3 regions of the Pedobacter sp. GR22-10 genome follow, and region 1 is predicted to be linked to each of the others. Evidence: riboswitches for the same ligand, from Rfam matches in the RefSeq annotation. Region 1 holds a riboswitch; each other region holds the start of a gene.

Region 1 (8,052 bases):
GTATTCTGATGAGGAAATTCGGTCATTTGACTTAAAGGCTTTCCAAGCAATAAACATAAAAAAACACGCATCGCACGACCATGCATACAAAGCAAAACTGTTTTTTCGGCTGGCCGGCTGGATAGGATTTCCATGGGGTGCTTAAGCCGCTCATATACATCCTGAACACTTTCACCACCTTCAAAATGCGCCGTATAATCACCATTTTCCCATGTTCCAAGCATATTTCGAAAAGCTTCACGGGCGGCCTCGCTGTTGGGCTGACCTTCCCAAATGCCCCAGGCCAGTTCATCCAGTCCCGAAAGTTTTTCCCATGGCAAACCTGAATCAATAAATTTTTGTACGGTTTGCCAGGTACGTTTCAAATCAGAGGTGTATATTTTATCAAAAGAAATGTTTTTATATTGCTGATAGAAAGCTTCTGCCTGTGCCCGGCCCATATCATTCAGATCAGAATTTATACCCCTGCCTTGTACTATTCCCTGCTTGTTAAGTTCCGTTTCACCGTGTCTGATGATATAAATTTGCTTCATTTACTAATTGAATTAAAGAATGGCAGAATTTTGGACCGCGAAATATTCACACATTCAAAACTCATTCATTCAAAATTAATTTACTACAGGTAACTTATAATATTGCGGTTTCTTTTCCTCTTCAAAAACAACATGTTCGAAATCGGTAACCACGTTATATAAAGTATCGCGTTCTACCGCTTTCCGCCCTACCTGTTTAATCAGGTTAACCAGCTCTTTGGTACTCATTGCCGGGGTTTGTTCTTCCGCTCCGGCCATAGAATAGATTTTAGTGGTATCATCTAAGGTACCATCAATGTCATCCACACCATAATTAAGTGATAATTGAGCAGTTTCCCTGCTGATCATGGCCCAGTAAGCTTTGATATGATCGAAGTTATCCAGGTAAATCCGGGCAATGGCATAATTTCTTAAATCCTCAATTACAGAAGATTCAGGCACATTGCTCATCTGATTGTGCTGGTTCCTGAATTTCAGCGGAATGAAGGTTTGAAAACCACCTGTTTTATCCTGCAATTCACGAAGTTTCTCCATATGGTCAACCCGGTGTTCAAACTTTTCAATGTGTCCATAAAGCATGGTGGCGTTACTCCTCATGCCTAATTTATGCCATTCTTCATGTATCGAGAGCCACTGTTCTCCGGTACATTTATCTTTGGCAATCTGCTCACGGATTTCAGGATGAAAGATCTCAGCACCGCCGCCTGGCATAGACTGTAATCCAGCATCTTTCATCATTTTCATGCCGGTGGCATAATCTATTTTCGCTTTCTTAAAGATATAATGATATTCAACCGGTGTTAAAGCTTTGACATGTAAATCCGGACGGTGTGTTCTAATCGCTGTAAATAAGGCCGAATAAAAGGCAACATCATATTGCGGCAAAACGCCGCCCACAATATGCACTTCGGTTACTGGCTCGTCATCATATTTTTTTACGATATCGAGCATTTGCTCCATCGTTAACGCCCAGCCTTCTTCCTTTTGCTTAATTAATCGCGAATAAGAACAGAATTTGCAATCGTAAACACAAAGATTAGTGGGTTCCAAATGGAAATTGCGGTTAAAATAGGTTTTATCGCCATGTCTTTCCTCGCGGATAAAATTGGCTAAAACACCAAGATAACCCAATTCTGCATGTTCGTAAAGGTAAACGCCTTCATCGAACGTAATTCGTTCCTGGTGAAGTACTTTATGTGCTATGTTTTGTAATTCAGTTGATAATGAAGTATCAGCTAATATTTTTTCAACTTGTTCAGTTGTATTCATTCCTGATTATTTTGAACAAAAATACAATATTGAGGCGATTTGAAAATCATTTTCTTGTAACAAACGGACATTATTGGTTTAATAGCTCTTTAGTTCATCAGTCATTTGTCAGGGTGCCTAAACCAAACGCCTAAATTTTAATTTAAAAATGAAAGAAAATTTGCATTTTACTGAGTTCTGACTAATAAATCAATAATTAATGAACCATTGAACCAATAAAAAAAAGCACCTCCTTTCGGAAGTGCTCTCAATTTATGTTTTTCGCAGGTAATTAGTGTTTAATTTGTTGCCGGTGAAAAGGTTAAAACAATGTTCGCTGTTTTGCCACCAAATTCGATTGGTGATTTCATCACCATATTACCTTTTGAAAGTTGTGTCAGCACCAAACGATAACCTTCTGTTACATTTTTAGCTTTATCGCCTTCAAATATTTTTTTGAATTGAAATGTTTCTTCTGAAGGTGTTGCAGACCAGAAAATGGTTTGCATTACCTGACCACAGGTACTTGATGCTGGTAGCGTGTAAGAACCATTTCCACTATTGGTTAATTTCCAGGTACTTCCCTGAAAACATTTGTAAGATTTTTCTCCGAACAAACCCTGAACAGCCTGATCAGGAAGACCTTCCAGCGATACATTGTTTAACACCCATGTACCGGTAATGGTACCTCTACCGCCATTGATACCTGTTGAAGCATTTTTTGTGGAAGAACAACTTTGTAACATCATCAAAGTAGAACATGCTATCGCAATAGCTATAAATAATCTTTTCATTTTAGTTTTTTTAAATTTGTGAAAACAGATACATAAATCCTGCCAAAACAATTATCAAGTTTAATTTAGCGTTAAATTGTTAAATTGCCTCACGGTTAAAGTACCCTAATAAAAATCATGATGAAACCAGAAACCCTTGCTATTCACGCTTCTAATCTTCTTAAAAATTCAACTGGAGATGTTACGCCACCCATCAATCTTTCTACTACTTTTTTTCGTGATGAAAACGGCGGCTATCCGGGTGGTCATATGTATAGCCGGGTAAGTAATCCAAACCGGTCTGCTTTAGAAAACACTGTGGCTAAGTTAGAATATGGTGAAGATGCAGCTGCTTTTTCTTCGGGAAATTACTGTGGTATGGCCTTATTTCAGGCTTTAAAACCGGGCAGTCACATTATTGCACCGGATGATATGTATTGGGGCATTAAAAAACAACTGCTGACCATTTATCATGAGATTCTGGAATTTGATTTTGTTGATCAAACTGATTTGGATCTCATTCAATCCGCTATTAAACCAAACACAAGAATGATCTGGATGGAAACACCATCCAATCCATTACTGAAGGTTACAGATATTGCAGAAATTTCAAAAATAGCAAAAGCAAATCACCTTACATTGGTTTGCGACAGTACTTTTGCCTCTCCGGTTTTACAAAATCCGATTTTATTAGGGGCTGATATCGTAATGCATAGCAGTACAAAGTACCTCGGCGGACATAGTGATATTCTGGGTGGCATTTTGGTTACAGGCAGGAAAGATGCATTATGGGAGAGAATCAAAAACATCCAGCAAACGGGCGGTGCCGTTCCCTCTCCTTTTGATTGTTATTTATTATGCCGAAGCATCAAAACCCTGTCATATCGCATGAAAGGGCATTGCGAAAACGGAAAGAAAGTGGCAGATTATCTGGTTAGTCACCCAAGAGTAGAAGCGGTTTATTTTCCGGGATTAGAGACTCATCCGCAACATCAAATTGCTAAGAAACAAATGAAAGACTTTGGCGGCATGATGTCTTTTTTAGTTAAGGGCGACGTGGACGCAACCAGTAAAGTAGTGAATCAAGTGAAATTATTTGCGCAAGCTACCAGTCTGGGCGGTGTGGAGAGCTTAATCGAGCACCGCTACTCTGTTGAAGGACCAGACAGTAAAACACCAAAAAATCTGTTAAGAATTTCTGTTGGATTGGAGCATGTTGACGATATTATAGCCGATTTAGCACAGGCGCTGGCCTAAATTCTACAGTTCTATAAGGTTTTAAACCTTATAGAACTAAAAACCTATTTTGGGTTACAAACAGTAACCAACTTCTTCGCATAGTCTGCGTTTAAAGGCTCATTGGTTTGTGCTAAACGTTGAGCACCTGTATTTGCAGGGCAGGCGATATCACCAGCTGCATCATAAACCAATTTTGTTCCCGAAGCAAGCAATTCTTTTGGCACATATACCTGTACGCGTGTGGTAGAATAGCCCGAAGGAAAATAACGTACATAATATCCATCAGGATGTTTGGTCCAGATACCGCTGGGCACATCTGCTCTTTGCGGGGCCATACCTGCAATAATTGCATACCGTTCCAGATCAGCATAGGTATAATTTCCTGAAGAAACGAGCTGGCGAATATTGTTTTCAGCTTCAAAAACTGCCTTTAAACCAGATGGCAACTGGTCTTTGGCTTTTTCCATTACATCAAAGGGCAGCACACCTAATGCGCCGCCTTCTAACATGGTGATCTGTTTTGGCGTCAATAATTTTAATGCGGTAACTTTTACCTGTCCGCTGTAACTTGTAAATTTAGTGCGTGCTATGATGGTCCATAATAAAGCCTGAATATCATGTTGTTCTACTTCAGGGTGCTTTTCTGCACTTTTAATGATCGCAATCACAACATCTTCTTTTGAGCCCAATACCGGAGCAAACATATAGCCATCTCCTTTTGACGGGGCGAAGGTACCAGCCATCAAGCAATAACTTTTATTCGTCATTTCATAAAGTCCTTCACAAAGCAGGTATCCTCCTTCCGGATTCTTTGGTAAGAGATATAGTGGTTGTGCCTTGAGTATGGCCTTAAAATCTGGCATCATTTCTCCCTCGCGGTTTACGTCTTCAAAACTTGTGGTAATGGCACCGGGTTGTTTCAGAAATTTATCCACACCTAAAGCCTTAGCCCCCTGTGCAGTTCCAACTTTTAATAATTTGTCTTTTAATCCGCCGAATTGTGCGTTAACTGTGGTAAAACTTGCCATGGTGAGTGAAAGGGCCAGACAAATCATTTTAGCGTTTTTCATATAGATGAGATAGGTTATACAAACATAAAATTTTAATGTTAAATAAACTTACCTGAACAATCGTTTTGTGATTACAACATGTAATTGGATTTATTTAATAAAAAATCAGAATTAAATTTTGTTGTTTTAAAATTATTTCAGACATTTGAAATATTATTTGGTAGATCACTAAATAAAAGTCAATCTGAATCGGATTGATTTATAAAGAAGTGGCGAGAGACTGGCTCCGTGACCCACTGGCAACCCTCAGAAAGAGAAGGTGCCAATTCCTGACCGGATAACATGGAGTTAACCGGTGATATAAATTTAAACTGATGAATACTTTAAATCTTCTATCTCACGACGGCACTAGTCTGAAACAACAAACAGCAAATGTTTCCATTAAACTGCTGGTGTGCTCTAATGTGATGTATATGTCCCGTATGTGCTGTTGCATACGGTAATTTAAAAATCTTCCTCTCTTGTTTCTTTTCAAATTGGAAGGTCCCGGTTAACCGGGATACGCCCTGCAGGATAATTTACTTTTCTGATTTGTCCGTTCATTCCACTCATTACTTTAACCTTAATTATTAGAAAATTATGTCAACATCATATAAATTTGAAACGCTTCAGTTGCATGCTGGTCAGGAAGTAGACCCTACAACAGGTTCCAGAGCGGTTCCCATTTATCAGACCACCTCTTATGGATTTAAGAATGCGGAACATGGTGCTAACCTGTTTGCTTTAAAAGAGTTTGGAAACATCTATACCCGGCTGATGAACCCTACAACTGATGTTTTTGAAAAAAGAATCGCCGCTTTGGAAGGTGGTGTAGCCGCACTGGCGGTAGCATCAGGCCAGGCGGCACAATTTATCGCCCTGCATAATATCTTAACGGCCGGAGATCAGATTGTTTCGTCATCACATCTATATGGCGGAACCTACAACCAGTTTAAGGTTGCATTTAAACGTCTGGGCATTCACGTCGATTTTGCAAACCCGGATGTTCCTGAAGAGTTTGAACAAAAAATCACAGAGAAAACCAAAGCCATTTACCTGGAAACCATTGGCAATCCGGCCTTCAGCATCCCTGATTTTGAAAAAATTGCGGCCATTGCCAAAACACATGATATTCCTTTTATTGTAGACAATACTTTTGGTGCAGGTGGATATTTATTTAAACCACTGGAACATGGAGCAAACATTGTAGTAGAATCTGCTACTAAATGGATCGGCGGTCATGGTACCAGCATTGGCGGTGTGATCATTGATGGTGGAAATTACAACTGGGGCAATGGAAAATTTCCGCAGTTTACAGCGCCATCAGAAGGTTACCACGGATTAGTTTTTAACGATGTTTTTGGTATCGGAGGTCCGTTTGGTAACATCCAGTTTATTATTCGCGCCCGGGTAGAAGGCTTAAGGGATCTGGGACCTGCCCTGTCTCCTTTTAATTCTTTCCTCTTATTACAGGGATTAGAAACATTATCACTCCGCGTTCAACGTCATGTAGACAATGCACTTGAGCTGGCTACCTGGTTGGAAAATCATCCTATGGTTAAAGAAGTACATTATCCTGGTTTATCCAGTAGTCCATACCATAACCTGGCCAAGAAATACTTAAGCAACGGCTTTGGTGGCGTTTTATCTTTCGAATTGAACGGAAGCAAGGAAAATGCCTCTCAGCTTATAGATAGTTTGAAACTGGTTTCTCATTTAGCTAATGTAGGTGATGCTAAAACTTTAATTATCCAGCCTTCAGCCACCACACACCAGCAATTAAGTGATGAAGCCCAACTGGCGGCCGGCGTTAAACCAAATGCACTAAGAGTTTCTGTAGGTATAGAGCATATTGATGATATTAAAGCAGATTTTGAACAGGCTTTTGCGGCTATTGGATCAAAAATCAGTCAGGAATCCCTGTAAGCTTAGTACCTAGTCATTTTACAACATTACAATTTTACCATGAGCACTGCATCAACATATCATCATACCAAGCCATTTAAGCTGGAAAACGGGAAAAAAATTCGGAATCTGCAAATCGCCTATCAAACATATGGTAAACTAAATGCCAATAAAGACAATGTGATTTGGGTATGTCACGCGCTGACAGCCAATGCTGATGTATTTGAATGGTGGGAAGGTTTGTTCGGACAAAATGCATTGTTTAACCCAGAAGATCATTATATCGTTTGCGCCAATGTTTTAGGCTCGAATTATGGAACAACCAATCCGTTAAGCATTAATCCGGTAACCGGCCAGCCTTACTATTTATCTTTTCCACCACTTACCATCCGCGATTTTGTTGCCGCACATCAGTTGCTGGCCAGGCATTTAGGCATCGATTCCATTAAATTACTGATTGGTGGTTCATTGGGCGGACAACAGGCTGTGGAATGGGGAATTATCGAACCTTCCAGAATTGAAAATCTGATTTTAGTGGCCACCAACGCGGTACATTCGCCCTGGGGCATTGCCTTTAATGAAAGTCAGCGACTGGCCATTACCACAGACAGGACTTTCTTTGCCAACCAGCCCGATGGCGGCAGTAAAGGTTTAAAAACCGCCAGAAGTATTGCACTCCTGAGTTACAGAACCTACCATGCTTATGGCAGTACACAGGTGGAAAGTGTAAATGATAAAACGGATCATTTCCGGGCCTCCTCCTATCAGAATTATCAGGGTGAGAAGCTGATTAAACGCTTCAATGCTTACAGTTATTATTATTTGACCAAAGCTATGGACAGCCACAATGTAGGGCGCAACAGAAAGAGTATTGCTGAAGCTCTAAAATTAATCAAAGCAAATACCTTAGTTATTGGTATCGAAAATGACTTTCTTTTTCCGGTGTCAGAGCAAAAATACCTGGCAGATCAGATCAATGATGCAACATTCGCGGTGATTCATTCTGAATATGGTCATGATGGTTTTTTAATTGAAACCAATGCCTTAACCAACATCATCGGCAACTTTATCAGAGAAAGCAGGGATAAGAAAATTATTAAGCTACAGCATACGGCCTGATAAAGTAGAGGGTAAAAGATTGAATAAAAGCCAGGCTAAACAAATTAAAAAATATTAATCAGACGCGAAAACACTGAATCATGGAAATAAGGAATCTAATTCTGTGAAAATCTGTGTTTCCGTATCAAATAGAAGTTCACAAAAAAAATAGTAGCGAAAAGCGCTTTGAGCACAAGTCCTGATACT
Region 2 (8,052 bases), on a different contig from region 1:
GGAAAGCGAACAAATTTAGGATGAATATCGGCAATCAATTTGGCAAGATCAGCCCTTAAGCCATTTTGATGCCCCTTGAAAGTTTTCTGCGGAAATAAAGAAACCATATCAAAAGCAAATTTTCCGGCAGCCAGCGGCATGATTTCCAGTCTGGCATCTGTCGCATCTGCTGATGGATAGAAGGTACCACTCACCTTTTTCCATGAAGTGGTATTTTTTAAAGTAATTTTAGCTAGAATACCCTTTGTATCGCTAACTAAACGCACTTCAAAACCAGAAATACGACCAGCCAATTGCTTGCTGAAAGCAGAGAAAAAATAAGCATCTCCTTTTTTTACTGCTATTCCATCAAAACCCGTATTGCTTAATGCAGCACCGGCAACTTTAACATCCAGCACCGCATAGTGTGAATTATTTTGATGAACGGGTGCAATTGAATCAACGGTGAAAGTGCTTTGATCTCCTTTTAACTTCCATGCAAAAGTGCTGTTCCAGTTTTTATCATGGAAAGATTTATCGCTGGGTTGATATTCAAATCCCCTGTTCTGAATCAATTCTGCATAAAGGCCTCCATCTGCAGCATAATTAATATCTTCAAAAAATATACCGGTAAGCATATTACTGATGGCTTTTGCACCTTTTGAATCAATGGTAATTTTAGCATCAACCGGTTTTAATCCAGCAAATCTTTGTGTATCATCTTTGGTTGTTTCACTGTTTTGGCGGGCTTTATATTGCTGCAAATCATAGGCTTTTTGAAGGTTCTTGATTACTGACCAAGCCACATAATGAGATTGCCCAATGGTATGACCAGAAATATTTGCTGTTTTATCCTCAGCATTAAATGCGGATAATGGTACTTCAACAGCTTTTTCATAAGCAATAAAATCCTTCGTTCTGGTTTGAAAATGCTTGCCTTCCACATCAGCATAAGTGATGGAATATTCATCTTTCAGCTGGTTATAATCAACAACAGGCTTTAATACATTTTTCCCCATGGCAACATATGGATAATGCTGGGGCCCCCAGTTGATTAAGTTTTTGGAAGTGGCTATGGCAAACTGATTGGTCTGATCATTTAATTCCCACGCACAAACCCATTCACCATTTCTTCCCCTGATGACATAGGGTGAAATCATTTTTTTTTCACTTCCCCACCTGCCATAATCGCTTTTCAAAAACAGGTAATCCTTTCCGATTGGTGTCCAGTTGGTCTGATCACGACTCCAGGCAAAGCGCAAGCCATTGGCATTGTAAGCAAACAGATAGGCAGAATCCGGCTCATCCGTTAACTTATTTTCTTTGGCCATTAAACTGGCTGTGGCAGTAAAAAGTATAGCAAATAAAACGTAGAATCTAAGGTAAAACTTCATGGGTCTGCAGCTATTTGGTTGGAAATGCGAAGACCAAAATAAATAATAATCGTTGGTTTAACGATTATTATTTTGTATTTATTTAATTACGATGTAATTATTCAAACTATTCTTTCAGCAGTCCATCTATTTCAGCATTAAACTCCTTTACAAAATCGGTATAATATTGGCCGGTTGCTGGTCCGCTGTAACCCGTATGAATCTGTGCCACTTCTCCTTTTTTATTAATGATGATGGTGGTTGGGAAAGAGATGAAATTATTCAGGGCTGGTAAAGATTCAGATACTATTTTTTTATCGGGTGTGCCAGCAATTACCTGATCATATTGGATATCAAACTTATCCCTGAACCGGGTTAAGGCCTTCCGCACGTAGGCTGAATCCAGTTGTCTTTCATAATGAATGCCAATAACTTCAACGCCGCGATTACGGTTTTCCTTGTACCAGGGTGCAATAAAAGAAGCCTCATCTACACAATTTGGGCACCAGGTGCCTGTAATGGTAAGAATGACCACCTTATTTTTAAATTTCTCATCGCTGAGCGATACCTTTTTCCCGTTTACATCCGGAAAGGAGAAATCAAGTGTTTTGTATCCATCCTTTAAAAAGGTTAATTTATAGGCATCAGGTAAGGCCGCGTTTTGATTTTGTTTGCCTGTGAAGGGTGTATTTCCCCTGGTGCTCACCGTTTCTCCTGTTATGGTTCCGTCTTTTGAAAAACTTCCTTTGTAATAGGATGGACTAGAGCCAATAAAGCTGGATAAATAAAAATCATTGCCTTCCACTATTCCTTCCAGGTAACGTGAATCGCCAGTTACCCTTAAAAAAGTCCCGGTAATTTTATTACCAGTTTGTTTAAATAGTCCGACTGCATTTTCATCTTTTCCGGTAGGCGATTTAAAAGTGATATCATATTTGCCAGAGAAATCAGCTGCAGCATTTTTACCATTAGGTTTGAAACGATATGGATTCCCTCTGGTTGCATTTACGGCCAAAGGTTTACCGGAGCCATCTTGTTTCCTAAGCGTTCCAACCAGCGAATCACCTGTGATTTTGAAGGCAAGTTCATTGTCAAACTGATCCAACGCAACCAGAATGGAATCTGCAGTTTGTTTAACCACGCCACCATCAAAGCGTTCTTCACCATTCAAAAATATTAAGTGTGGCTTTGTATCGATTTTGGTAATTTCAAAATTAAAGGGAACTTCAACCCCAGGTTTAATTTCAAACACACCCCGCCATTTGCCGTTCGGAACAAAGGATGTGGTTAATTTATGGGCAGTAGCTGATTGTTTTTTCTGTGTCTGTGCTTGTAAAGTCTGCGACAACATAAAAGCCGGTAGCAGAAATAGTAATGATTTTATATTCATGTGATATTTGAGATCTATTGATAACGTGACAAATGTAAGCATCATAAAAGCACGGAAAAAATATTTTCAATAAAATCTATAGAATTTGTAGTCATTATGATTTTTATATTATCTTTGCCGCAGTTATTTTAAAATGCTTATCAAGAAAGGTGGAGGGAATGGCCCTGCGAAACCTTAGCAACCAGCCTGAATTGGATATGGTGCTAATTCCATCCCGAAGTAATTTGGGTAAGTTAAGTCAGTTGAATGCAAAGTATTAATATTATATGAGAGCACTCCTGATTTTACGGGCGTGCTTTTTTTGTAAATCAGCTTCACCGGAAATGCTAAGTATAAGGTATATCGTTAAAAACAATTTGATGGAAAAAACTAACAAAAAACAATCTACTCAATCAGGGCATTTAAAAACCTTTTTAAGTCTTCGAATGCGTGAGGGTATTTGTTGCTGTATGAGGCTATAAATACCAACCCAATAATTTAAATCATTAAGTATTCACGTTTGTAAAAAATTCGCCGGTAAGCGAAGTGGAATTGCTTTGCCCTGATTTTTACATTCTTCATTCATCTCATTATTAATAAATTGATTATGTTCAAAAAAATTAAGCTGTTGGCAATCGTATGCTTGCTCTTGCTTTCGTCACTCGTGCATGCCCAAAACATCAGTATTTCCGGTACGGTTAAAAGTGCTTCAGGAGAAACATTGCCCGGAGTTTCAGTATTTGTTAAGGAAACCAAACAAGCCGTAACCACCAATAATAGTGGCGCATTCAGTATTACAATTAATGGAAAAGGTACATTGGTTTTCTCTTATATTGGTTTTACAACTAAAGAAGTGGTGGTTACCGAAAGTTCGAATGCATTAAATGTAACCTTAAGTGACGGAGAAAATGCATTAGATGAAGTGGTGGTAACGGCTTTAGGTATCACTAAACAGAAAAAATCGTTAGGTTATGCCGTTCAGGAATTAAAAGGGGAAAGTTTAACTGAAGCGCGGGAAACCAATCTGGTAAATGCACTTGCCGGTAAAGTAGCCGGGGTAAGGGTAACCAATAGCCAGGGCGATATGGGATCTTCCCGTGTGGTGATTAGAGGGGAAACTTCTATTGCCGGAAATAATCAGCCTCTTTTTGTTGTAGATGGGATTCCGGTAGATAATTCACAGCTTAATTCGGCGGGGGCGAGAGATTACGCCAATGCCATTTCAGATATTAACCCTAATGATATCGAATCCATCAGTGTGTTAAAAGGTCCCAATGCGGCCGCTTTATATGGTTCAAGGGCAGCAGCAGGTGTGATTATCATTAAAACAAAATCAGGAAAATCTAAAAAAGGTTTGGGTATTTCTTTAAACTCGAATGGCGTGATCGAAAGTATATTAACCTTACCAAAATATCAGGATGTATTCGGACAGGGATCGGAAGGTAAATTCAGCTATGTGGATGGAAAAGGTGCCGGCGTAAATGATGGGGTTGATGAAAGCTGGGGGCCCAGAATGGATGGCAGGTTGATTCCGCAGTTCTTTTCGAAAGGTGTAGCAGTGCCCTTTGTGGCCCATCCGGATAACGTAAGGGATTTCTTCCAAACAGGTTACTCCTTAACAAATGGTATTTCAATTGAGGATGCAGGAGAGAAATTCGATTACCGGTTATCTTATAACAACCTTAAGCAGGTCGGTATCGTACCCAATTCAGGTCAGGGTAAAAACTCATTCACTTTAAATACTACTTTACGTTTAACACCTAAACTCACCATCACCGCGAATGCCAATTATAGTAAACTTGGTGCCGACAACCTGCCTGGAACGGGCGGATCAAGATCAACCAGTACCATGTTGCAGTTTGCGTGGTTTGGCAGACAGGTTGATATCAATCAATTGAAAAATTACCTGGATGAGAATGGTAATACTTTTAATTGGAACAACAGTTATTACAGCAATCCTTATTGGGTGGCTTATGAGAATACGGTGTCTCAAAACAGGAACCGTTTAATTGGAAGTATAGGTTTAAACTACAAAATTATTGACGGATTGAACTTCAATTTCCGTACAGGAACAGATTATTACAATGATCGCCGAAAAATTAAAATTGCCTACGGTACTAACGGAACGCCATTTGGATCATATACCGAAAGTGCCTTTACGGTAAATGAAAACAATACGGATGCGACATTAAATTATGCCAAGCAATTAAATGATGATTTTAGTTTAGATGTGTTGCTTGGTGGTAATATCCGGACCAGTTATATCGAACAAAATGATCAAAGTGCACCCCGTTTGGCTGTTGCCGGATTGTATACGTTAAACAATTCCAGAGATCCCTTAACCTCATCTAATAATTACAGTAAGTTAAAGTCTTACAGTGGTTATGCATCCGGTCAGATTGGTTTTAGAAATTACCTTTTTGCCAATATTACGGCCCGTAATGATTGGTCATCCACCTTGCCCGCTCAAAACCGCTCCTACTTTTATCCGTCTTTCAACGGTAGTTTAGTGCTCACTGAAGCTTTTGATATCAAAAGCGAGGTGCTGGATTACGCAAAAGTACGTGGTGGCTGGTCTAAGGTAGGTAAGGACACCTCACCTTATCGTTTAACTAATACTTACAGTTTCTCTGCACCGTTTGGAGCAAGTCCGCAGCTTAGTCCGTCCGGAACAGATTTCGATCCGAATCTAAAATCTGAAACCACCACTTCATCAGAGCTAGGTGCTGAAGCTGTTTTGTTTAACAAGCGACTTCGTTTTGATGTCAGTGTATATAATACGAACAGTTACAATCAGATTTTAAATGTAGATGTGAGTCCGAGTACAGGTTTCAGATCGAAAAATATAAATGCCGGAAAAATTAATAACAAGGGTATTGAAGTTCAGCTGGGTATTACGCCGGTGAAAAAACAATTTACCTGGGATATTGATATCAACTATGCGGCAAACAGAAGTAAGGTGGTGGAATTGGATCAGGAAGGTTTACTGCAAAATTATGTGGTGGCAACCAATTCTGCACAGGTAATTGCGACTGTTGGTCAACCTTACGGAACACTTTTTGGCAATGCTTTTTTAAGAGATGGGAATGGTAATATTTTGGTAAATGCTACAGGTGCACCACAAACTGACCCGACCAAAAGAGTTTTAGGGAAATATACACCAGATTGGATTGGCGGAATTTCAAATACTTTTAGCTACAAAAGCTTTAGTTTAGGCGTGTTGATCGACGCCAGTTTCGGTGGTTCTATTTACAACGGTACTTATTCTACAGGTACTTATACCGGTGTTTTAGCATCTACATTGCCTGGGAGAGGTGCAGAATTCGGCGGTATTTCTTATTACTACCCAGAAAATTTAAAGGCAAACGGCGCGGTTAGGTTAGCTAGTGGAGCAAATGCGCCAGCAGAAGCAACCGTTTATGATGACGGGATGATCTTTGATGGGGTAACCGCGGATGGCAAACCGAATGAAAAAATTCTCTCCGCACAAACTTATTACAAATCGTTCAGAACGATAGATGAGGCCAATATTTTTGATGCCTCTTATGTGAAACTTCGTGAAATTAAACTGAGCTACAATTTGCCTGCAAAATGGATCAAATCACTGAATTTGCAAGGTGTATCGGTTGCATTAGTGGGTAGAAATCTGGCAATCCTTCACCGCAATGTTGAAGATATTGATCCGGAAGTTGCTTTTAATACCGGTAACGGACAGGGTTTGGAGAGCCTCTCTAACCCAACCACACGTACTTACGGAATTAACCTGAACATCAAATTTTAATCTTTCCATCATGAAAAAAATATTATTATATAGCCTGATTTCTCTTTCTGTTTGCGCTACGTCCTGCAAGAAAGAACTGGATGAGACCAACATCAACCCCAATGTAACTGAAAATGCACAGCCTGATTATTTGTTAACTGCCGCCATCAAAAATACAGCTGACGCCTATTGGGGCACCACCAATAACATGAACTCCAGTCTCCTGTTTGTTCAGCATTGGGCAAAAGTACAGTATACGGAAGAAGATAGGTTTATTTATACCAACAGTAGCTTTACTACGCTATGGTCTACTTTATATTCAACCAGTATTAATGGTTTAAATAAAATTATAGAGATTGGAAATGCAACCAGTAATCCAAATTATACGGGTGTGGCATTAACTTTAAGATCCTGGTCATTTTTGTTGCTTACTGATGCTTATGGCGATATCCCATACAGTCAGGCAGGACAAATAAAAGAATTTATCACGCCAGTTTATGATAAACAAAAGGATGTTTATGACGGCCTGCTAAAAGATTTGAAAACAGCAAAAAATACTTTAGATCCTGCCGGAAAAGCGATTGCCGGAGATGTAATTTACAATGGCAATATTACCAGGTGGAAAAAACTGGCCAACTCACTCAGGTTACGGATTGCACTCCGGATAGCAGATCAGGAACCAGCGAAGGCGAAGCAGGTTTTAGACGATATTAAAAATGACGGTGATGCTTACATGAGTGAAAATGCAGATATTGCACAATTAATTTATCAGAGTTCACCACAACAAAACCCGGTGAGTGCATTGTTTGATACCAGAGATGATTACCGGATCAGCAAAACCATTGTAGATAAATTATTCAGTCTGAATGATCCCCGTTTACCTGTTTATGCCAGTAAAACGCAAACAGCTACAGCTGAAGAATATGTAGGGTTACCTAATGGTTTAACCAATTCGGAAGCCAGCGGTATTGGTTTTGCGAAAACCTCCAAACCAGGCACTTATTTTCTGGCACCACAATCACCGGCAGTAATTTTTAGTTATGCAGAATTATTGTTCGATCGGGCAGAGGCAGCAGCAAGAGGTTTTACCGCAGAGAACGCGGCTGATTTATACCAACAAGGGATTGTCGCTTCTTTAAAACAATTTGGCGTAGCTGATGCTTTAGTCGCCAGTTATGTAACACAGGCCGCAGTGCAATATGATGCGACAAATTATAAGAAATCAATCGGCGAACAAAAGTGGATTGCACTCTTCGGACAAGGTCTGGAAGCCTGGGCAGAAAGACGCAGACTGGATTATCCTCAACTTACGCCATCAGTTAATACGGTGTTAAACGGACAAATTCCGGTGCGCTTTATCTATCCCGGAACGGAGCAATCGCTCAATGGGCAGAGTTACAGGAATGCGGTAGCCAGTCAGGGAGCAGATTTGTTAACCACCAGATTATGGTTTGATGTGAAATAATCTTCATGCAAAATTTTGAAGCCGCTTTAGCAATCGTTAAAGCGGCTTTTTTGTGCAGTGTTCTTCCTTTACTCATTTTGCTCAAACTAGTTTTTAAAGAGCCTTA
Region 3 (8,052 bases), on a different contig from region 1:
GGTATAAAAGTGCAGTACGGGCACACCAAAATCCATCAACTCCTTGCATTGCTTAATCATTGCATCGGTACCGATTTCTTTTGCTTCAGCATTGCTTTTAGCATAAGATAAAGCATCAGTTAATTCATCCGGCAGGTCTATATGGAAAATTTTAGGCAACACATTTAATTGCGTGAGGGTGCTGATTGGTTTCAAACCTGGAATAATCGGCACATTGATATCATTCTCTCTACATTTCTTTACGAAGTCGAAATATTTCTGATTATCAAAAAACATTTGTGTTACAATGAACTCTGCACCCATATCTACCTTTTTTTTCAGATACTTAAAGTCGGCATTTAAATTGGGTGCTTCAAAGTGTTTTTCAGGGTAACCGGCAACACCAATGCAAAAATCACTTTTGAAGGTCTCAATATCTTCATGTAAAAATTTACCTTCATTGTGGTTTTTGATATGTTGGATAAGGTCTGTCGCATAACAATGTCCACCTTTTGTAGGAATGAAAGAATGATCGGCAGCACGGGCATCACCACGCAGGGCCAATACATTGTCTATTCCCAAAAACTGTAAATCGATCAATGCATTTTCGGTTTCTTCCTTGGTAAACCCTCCACAAATTAAGTGGGGTACTGCATCAATTTTGTATTTATGAATAATTGCGGCACAAATGGCAATCGTACCCGGACGCTTGCGGTAAGATACCTTTTGCAGCAAGCCGTTATCCTGTTCTTTATAAATATAATCTTCACGCAGGGAAGTTACATCAATAAAGGGCGGATTAAATTCCAGTAAAGGATCAATAGCATCGTAAATCCACTGGATACTCTGGCCTTTAATTGGCGGCAATAGTTCAAAAGAGAATAAGGTTTTACCCTTGGCATTTTTTATATGGTTGGTTATTTTCATTGGGTTAAAGGTTGCAGGTTAAAAGTCTGGGGAGGGCTAATTGAACAAGCGTTTGATAATAGTTTATAAATCCGTTTAATAGTTTTTCGTGTCGTTTCCGGTTTAATGAGTATAAGCCTTTAAATCCGGTTCAGTGATAAAATTCAAATCATAAAAAATACAATTGTGTTTCGACTTCGTAAACAGAACCTCTAGCTTCTGATCGGGATCATCAGGCCAAATCTTTCTTTGTTAGGAAATCAGAAGATGCCAAATAAATTTCCTTTGATAAGATTCTAGCCTGTTTCCAAACATCTAAATCAGTATAATTTTCTTTTCTTTTCCATCCAAACTTTGCTATAGCCTATCGCATTTTATACATCCAAAGCGGTAACCTTCAACTCATAACCCAAAACTTTAATAAGCCAAATTCGGACTCAGCCATCTTTCTACTTCTTCTATTGACATATTTTTACGGAGGGCATAATCTTCAATCTGGTCTTTGGTAATTTTGCCCAATCCAAAATACCTGGATTCAGGATGTGCGAAATAAAACCCACTCACTGCCGCCGTTGGATACATGGCATAACTTTCTGTTAAACGAAGTCCTATCTGGTTTTCAGCATCTAACAATTCAAATAAAGTACCTTTTTCCGTGTGTTCCGGACAGGCCGGATAACCAGGTGCAGGACGAATTCCGGCATATTCCTCTTTAATTAATTCAGCGTTTGAAAGATTCTCATCTTTGGCATAACCCCAATATTCTTTACGTACCCGCTCATGCATGCGTTCGGCAAAAGCTTCCGCCAAACGATCAGCCAGGGCCTTTGCCATAATGCTGTTGTAATCATCATGGTTTAATTCAAATTCTTCAACCAGTGCATCAATTCCAATACCCGTAGTTACTGCAAAGCCACCAAAATAATCCTGAATACCACTTTCTTTCGGCGCAATAAAATCTGATAAGGCATAATAAGGTTGTCCGTCAACTTTTTCTGCCTGCTGGCGAAGGGTGTGTATGGTTACCAGTTTGGGGTTTGGAGTTTGGAGTTTGGAGTCTCCCAACTCTATACTCTCAACTCTCAACTCAATATCGTCTCCAACCGCATTTGCCGGCCAAAAACCAATCACCCCTCTGGCGGTCAGTAATTTTTCATCCAGAATCCGCTTCAATAACTTTTGTGCATCATCAAAAAGTTTTTTGGCTTCGTCACCTACGTTTTTATCATCAAAGATTTTAGGATAGCTTCCGCGAAGTTCCCATGTGTGGAAAAACGGTGTCCAATCAATGTAAGGAACGAGTTCTTCCAATGGATAATGATCAAATACCCGGATTCCGGTAAATTCCGGTGCAGGAAGATCTGGTTTAAAATCGATCTTAAATTTATTTTCCCGTGCCTGTTCAAGCGTTTTAAAGCGCTTATCAGAACGCTTGTTTAAATGCGCTTCGCGGGCTTTATCATACTCAGCCCTGATACCTGCTACATAATCATCCTTTGTTTCCGGATTCATTAAGGTACTGCAAACTGTTACACTTCTGGAAGCATCAAGCACATGAATGGCTGGCCCCGAATAATTTGGAGCCACCTTAACGGCAGCATGAATTCTGGATGTAGTTGCACCACCAATAATCAATGGAATGGTAAAGCCTTCACGTTCCATCTCCTTGGCAAAGTGAACCATTTCGTCTAAAGATGGCGTAATCAATCCGCTTAGTCCAATAATATCTGCATTGATTTCTTTGGCTTTTTTGATGATTTCCTGTGCCGGAACCATCACGCCCATATCTACAATTTCAAAGTTATTACAGGCTAAAACTACGCCTACGATATTTTTACCAATATCATGCACATCACCTTTTACGGTAGCCATCAGCACTTTTCCGGCTGATGAACTTTGATTCTGATCCGGATTATCCAGTTTTTCCTGCTCAATGAACGGCAATAAATACGCCACAGCCTTTTTCATTACACGAGCAGATTTCACCACCTGGGGCAAAAACATTTTTCCGGCGCCGAATAAATCACCAACAATATTCATCCCGTCCATCAGCGGCCCTTCAATCACCTGAATCGGACGGGCATATTTCTGTCGTGCCTCTTCTACATCATCATCCAGGTATTCTACAATTCCTTTAACTAAAGAATGTGATAATCTTTCTTCCACTGAGCCCTTTCTCCATTCCTCATCCTTAACCACTTCCTTACCTTTTGATTTTACGGTATCGGCATATTCTACCAAACGTTCGGTGGCATCATCTCTCCGGTTGAGCAATACATCCTCTACACGTTCCAGAAGTTCAGGTGGAATTTCCTGGTAAACTTCGAGCATCCCTGCATTTACAATCCCCATATCCAGGCCTGCCTGAATGGCGTGATAGAGAAAAGCCGAGTGCATGGCTTCCCTAACAGTATTGTTTCCCCTGAATGAGAATGAAATATTAGAAACCCCGCCGCTCACTTTAGCATGCGGGAGATTTTCTTTGATCCAACGGGTGGCATTGATAAAATCAACAGCATAGTTGTTGTGCTCTTCCAGTCCGGTGGCAACGGTTAAAATATTGGGATCGAAGATGATATCTTCCGCAGGAAATCCAATTTCATGCACCAAAATATCATAACTTCTTTTACAAATCTCTTTTCTGCGCTCGTAGTTATCGGCCTGGCCTTGTTCATCGAAAGCCATCACCACTACAGCAGCACCGTATTGCATAATTTTACGGGCACTTTCGCGGAATTTATCCTCGCCTTCTTTTAAAGAGATTGAATTCACAATTCCTTTTCCCTGCAGGCATTTCAAACCATTTTCAATCACCGACCATTTAGAGGAATCGACCATGATGGGCAACTTTGCAATGTCGGGTTCGGAGGCGATCAGGTTTAAAAATTTGGTCATGGCTGCTTCCGAATCCAGCATTCCCTCGTCCATGTTCACATCAATCACCTGTGCGCCACCTTCAACCTGTTGCAAGGCCACGGCGAGCGCAGCTTCGTAATCACCCCCTAAAATCAGCTTCGAAAATTTAGGCGAACCGGTAATATTGGTTCTTTCCCCAACGTTTACGAAAATACTTTCAGGCGTAATGGTTACGGGCTCCAGGCCACTTAACCGCATAAACGGCTGAATTTCCGGAATTTTTCTTGGTGATGCTTTTCTGGCATTCGCCGCGATACAGCCGATATGTTCGGGCGTGGTACCACAGCAACCTCCTACGATATTAACAAAGCCAGAAGCGATAAAGTCATCTACTAAGTGTGCTGTCTCATGCGGTTGCTCATCATAAGCACCAAATTCATTGGGCAAACCTGCATTTGGATAGGCAGAAACGTAACATCCCGCTTTTGCGGCTAACTCTTCAATATGCGGACGCATTTCTTTCGCACCCAACGCACAGTTGAAACCTATACTTAAAGGTTTTGCGTGCATCACTGAGTTTAAAAAAGCCTCGGCAGTTTGTCCGGATAGGGTCCGACCAGAAGCATCGGTAATCGTACCGGAAATCATAATCTCCAATTTACGGCCAATAACTTCTTCATATTTTTTGATGGCTACAATAGCCACTTTGGCATTCAGCGTATCGAAAATGGTTTCAATCAGCAATACATCTGAGCCCCCATCTACCAAACCGCGCACCTGCTCGTAATAAGCAGTCTCCAATTCATCAAAGTAAACCGCCCGGTAACCCGGATCATTTACATTGGGCGACATGGAAAGCGTTCTATTGGTTGGGCCAATGGCACCGGCAACGAAACACTTACGATCTGGATTAGCAGCCATAAACTCATCTGCCGCTTCCTTTGCCACTCTAGCACCTTCATAACTTAATTCATACGACAAATCTTCCATCTGGTAATCCGCCATGGAGATTCTTTGCGTACTAAAGGTATTGGTTTCGATAATATCTGCGCCAGCGGCTAAATATTCGAGATGTATGGCTTTGATAATATCCGGACGGGTGATGTTCAGCAAATCATTATTGCCTTTCACATCGCAAGGATGATCCTTAAACCGTTCCCCTCTAAAATCTTCTTCGGTAAGCGTATAACGTTGAATCATCGTGCCCATCGCACCATCGATGACCAAAATACGTTTTTCTAATTCTTCTCTTATGCTCATTCTGTTATTAGATGTGAGAGACGAGAGGAGTGATCTGAGAAATTAAGACATTTATAATTGGCCTCAAATCTCAAATCTAATTTCTCAAATCTCAAAAAAGCTTATTCAAAAAGTTGGCACATGGATCGTACTTCCTTAACTTATCTTTCTCCCGGTTAACCGAGATTAGAATGTAGCACCTTGTTGGCACAGGTTGCTAAGACTTCGTTGGGTCTAATCCCTCCGTCTTTCTTAATAAGCATACAAAAATGCAACAAAGCAACATCATTTCCAAAATTTATCGCTTCGCTGCCAAATAAAATTACAAAGGCCATGCAAATATGCACGGCCTTTAAAATATTGTTTTGTCATTAACCTGAAACCAGATAAATCCAGCGGTCAGAATTTAGTGAATTATCTTCTGCTACCGAAGAGACGTAGTAAAGAAACAAATAAGTTAATGAATGTGATATAAAGTGACAACGCACCCATTATTGCTAATTTTTTGCTGTCGGCCAATGCAATTTCATTTCCGCTTTCATCCAAACCTTCACCAATTCTTTTAATTTCCTGAACCTTATAAGCGGTAAGCGCAGTAAAAATAGCCACACCAACAAAGCCTAAAATGTAGTTCAGCGTTTCGCTGCCGATAAAGAAGTTGATCAGACTTACGATAACCAAACCGATTACGCCAGCCATTAGTATTGGTCCGAATTTACTTAAATCAACATCTGTAGTGTATCCCATGATAGCCATTACAGCAAAAATAACGGCTGCTGCAACGAAGCAAATGGCAATAGATGTTGTTGTGTAAATTAAAAGTATAAAGCCCAACATCACACCTGTTAGTAAAGAATACAACAGAAAAATACCCACTAATGCCGGGAAGGATAATCTTTGCATAGCAGCCCCCATCAACATCACTAAACCAAGTGGCGCAAAGATGGCAATGTATCCAAATATGGTAAATCCTTTTTCAGCTACTAAATAGGATAAAATTCCTGGCGAATTTGCCAATACAAATGCAGAAGCGCTTGATATTAACAAAGCAACGAACATCCATAAGAATACGCTGGCAAAGAATTTTTTAGACACTGTGTTTTCCTGGACGAACACGCTATTGCCCTGATATTGATAGTTTTGTTGTTCCATTTTTATTTGTGTATTTAAATAATTATAAAAATAATACTTTAATTCAGTCTTTTTGTCAGCAATTCTTCAACTTTTTTGAAGAACTGTAACGGTTTTAATGTACGCCAGGGCAGGTGATCGAAAGCACCTCCAAAATTAATGTAATAATCAATGTTGTTATCTTTAAACTCCCTGATGACATGTTCCTGGAAATTTACCCCAACAATCCAGCCATCTTCCACTTCCTGAAACCATTCTTCATAATAACTATCGTCTGATGAATGAAAGTTCAATACATTTTCTCCGATTAATACAAACTTATTAATGCCTTCATCCATCATGAGTTCCAAAATATCGCGTTTCAGCAACATGATGTCGTTGTTGATGGCATCATTCCATTCGCCGATAAACTCAATAATCGCGTAACCTCTATCATAATCCGCATACAATACTTTCATGTACAAGGTATTGGAACCAAACTCATCCCATTGCGGGTGCAACAGAAAGTTATAGATCTGCTTATCAAAGTACAGTTCAGAGTATTCGGTATTGTAGAATGGCGATCGCTCATCCTCTGCCGAGATATAATCATCTCTCCACTGGTAATACGGCTCTATCTCGTGCATGTTTTTTTAATTATTGAATGAGTGAATTTTGAATGAGAGAATGCTACAATTACTTCCAAATTCAATCATTCAATCATTCCATCCTTCTCTCATTCTAACATTTCTCAGTGTCCTGCTTCTACTGCTTTACGCACACTTCCATGTTTACTCAGCAAATCTGCAGCTATTTCATAGCTCACATTTAATTCATCAGCTACCATTTGCGTTCCGCGATCAACCAGTTTATGATTAGTTAACTGCATATCTACCATTTTGTTTCCAACCACACGCCCCAATTGCACCATTACGGTGGTACTCAGCATATTTAAAACCAATTTTTGTGCTGTGCCCGATTTCATTCGCGTAGAACCGGTAATAAATTCAGGTCCAACCACCACTTCTACCGGAAAATCAGACGCTGCAGCAATGGGTCCACCAGTATTGCAGACAATGCAACCTGTTAAAACTCCATGCTGGCGTGCTGTATTTAAACCTCCAACCACATATGGTGTGGTGCCGGATGCAGCTAAACCCACCAGGCAATCCTTTTCATTAATATGAAATGCCTGTAAATCTTTCCAGGCCTGCAGGCTGTCATCTTCAGCAAATTCTACAGCCTTTCTGATGGCAGAATCCCCGCCGGCAATAATACCAACTACAGTATCGAAAGGAACACCATAAGTTGGTGGACATTCAGATGCATCTACCACTCCTAAGCGGCCGCTGGTACCTGCCCCTATATAAAAAAGCCGACCGCCCTTTTTCATTCTCTCGGCAACGGCCGAAGTTAATTTCTCAATCTGAGGCAAAGATTTTTCAACAGCAAAGGCTACGGTTTTGTCTTCATTGTTAATCCCCTGCAAAACTTCCATTACCGACATTTCATCAATGTGGTTATAATTTGATTCTTGCTCGGTAACTCTATTCATAAATTTATTTTTGATAAAATTCGGTAAATTCTTTCTAAAATCTACCCTAAAAATTTAAAAATATAGATTGCCACTTGATAGAGCAGATGTTATACTGTTAATTTATGTGAAATATTATAAACAAAAGACAAGAAATTGCAGTTAAAAATATATCAACCCGCTTATTTTCATAAATTTGCCTAACGCCAATGAAAAAGAATACCCGAAAAAACATACTGATTGCCATCAGCTATTCTGTGATTTTGATAGCAGGAATGTATTTGGGTATTAAGTTTATTAAAGATCAGGGATTTGGCGTTACCAGAAGACCTCAACTGGCCAGCAATAGTGATGAAAAACTGGAAGAAATTCTGCATATCATCAATAAAAATTATGTAGATGATATCAATACTGATTCGCTGCAAAAC

The links. A riboswitch is a leader RNA that binds a small molecule or an ion and turns the genes downstream of it on or off. The one in region 1 is predicted to bind S-adenosylmethionine.
Region 2: it holds a riboswitch for S-adenosylmethionine, as region 1 does, so the genes downstream of both, OQX64_RS18725 (SusC/RagA family TonB-linked outer membrane protein) here and OQX64_RS05660 (O-acetylhomoserine aminocarboxypropyltransferase/cysteine synthase family protein) in region 1, are expected to answer to the same signal.
Region 3: it holds a riboswitch for S-adenosylmethionine, as region 1 does, so the genes downstream of both, metH (methionine synthase) here and OQX64_RS05660 (O-acetylhomoserine aminocarboxypropyltransferase/cysteine synthase family protein) in region 1, are expected to answer to the same signal.

What each region holds. Positions count from the first base shown of each region.
Region 1 is NZ_JAPIVR010000001.1:1,323,834-1,331,885, reverse strand. Features, by position in the region: gene OQX64_RS05685 (histidine phosphatase family protein) at 1-533, opposite strand, end outside; gene mqnE (aminofutalosine synthase MqnE) at 609-1,802, opposite strand; gene OQX64_RS05675 (lipocalin family protein) at 2,081-2,575, opposite strand; gene OQX64_RS05670 (trans-sulfuration enzyme family protein) at 2,696-3,811, shown strand; gene OQX64_RS05665 (hypothetical protein) at 3,856-4,863, opposite strand; SAM riboswitch class I at 5,060-5,170, shown strand; gene OQX64_RS05660 (O-acetylhomoserine aminocarboxypropyltransferase/cysteine synthase family protein) at 5,443-6,768, shown strand; gene OQX64_RS05655 (homoserine O-acetyltransferase family protein) at 6,808-7,866, shown strand.
Region 2 is NZ_JAPIVR010000004.1:495,520-503,571, reverse strand. Features, by position in the region: gene OQX64_RS18735 (alpha-L-arabinofuranosidase C-terminal domain-containing protein) at 1-1,373, opposite strand, end outside; gene OQX64_RS18730 (peroxiredoxin family protein) at 1,480-2,742, opposite strand; SAM riboswitch class I at 2,877-2,982, shown strand; gene OQX64_RS18725 (SusC/RagA family TonB-linked outer membrane protein) at 3,329-6,502, shown strand; gene OQX64_RS18720 (SusD/RagB family nutrient-binding outer membrane lipoprotein) at 6,513-7,946, shown strand.
Region 3 is NZ_JAPIVR010000005.1:55,278-63,329, reverse strand. Features, by position in the region: gene OQX64_RS19065 (methylenetetrahydrofolate reductase) at 1-906, opposite strand, end outside; gene metH (methionine synthase) at 1,303-5,001, opposite strand; SAM riboswitch class I at 5,139-5,242, opposite strand; gene OQX64_RS19055 (Bax inhibitor-1 family protein) at 5,395-6,132, opposite strand; gene OQX64_RS19050 (hypothetical protein) at 6,171-6,737, opposite strand; gene murQ (N-acetylmuramic acid 6-phosphate etherase) at 6,842-7,645, opposite strand; gene OQX64_RS19040 (S41 family peptidase) at 7,834-8,052, shown strand, end outside.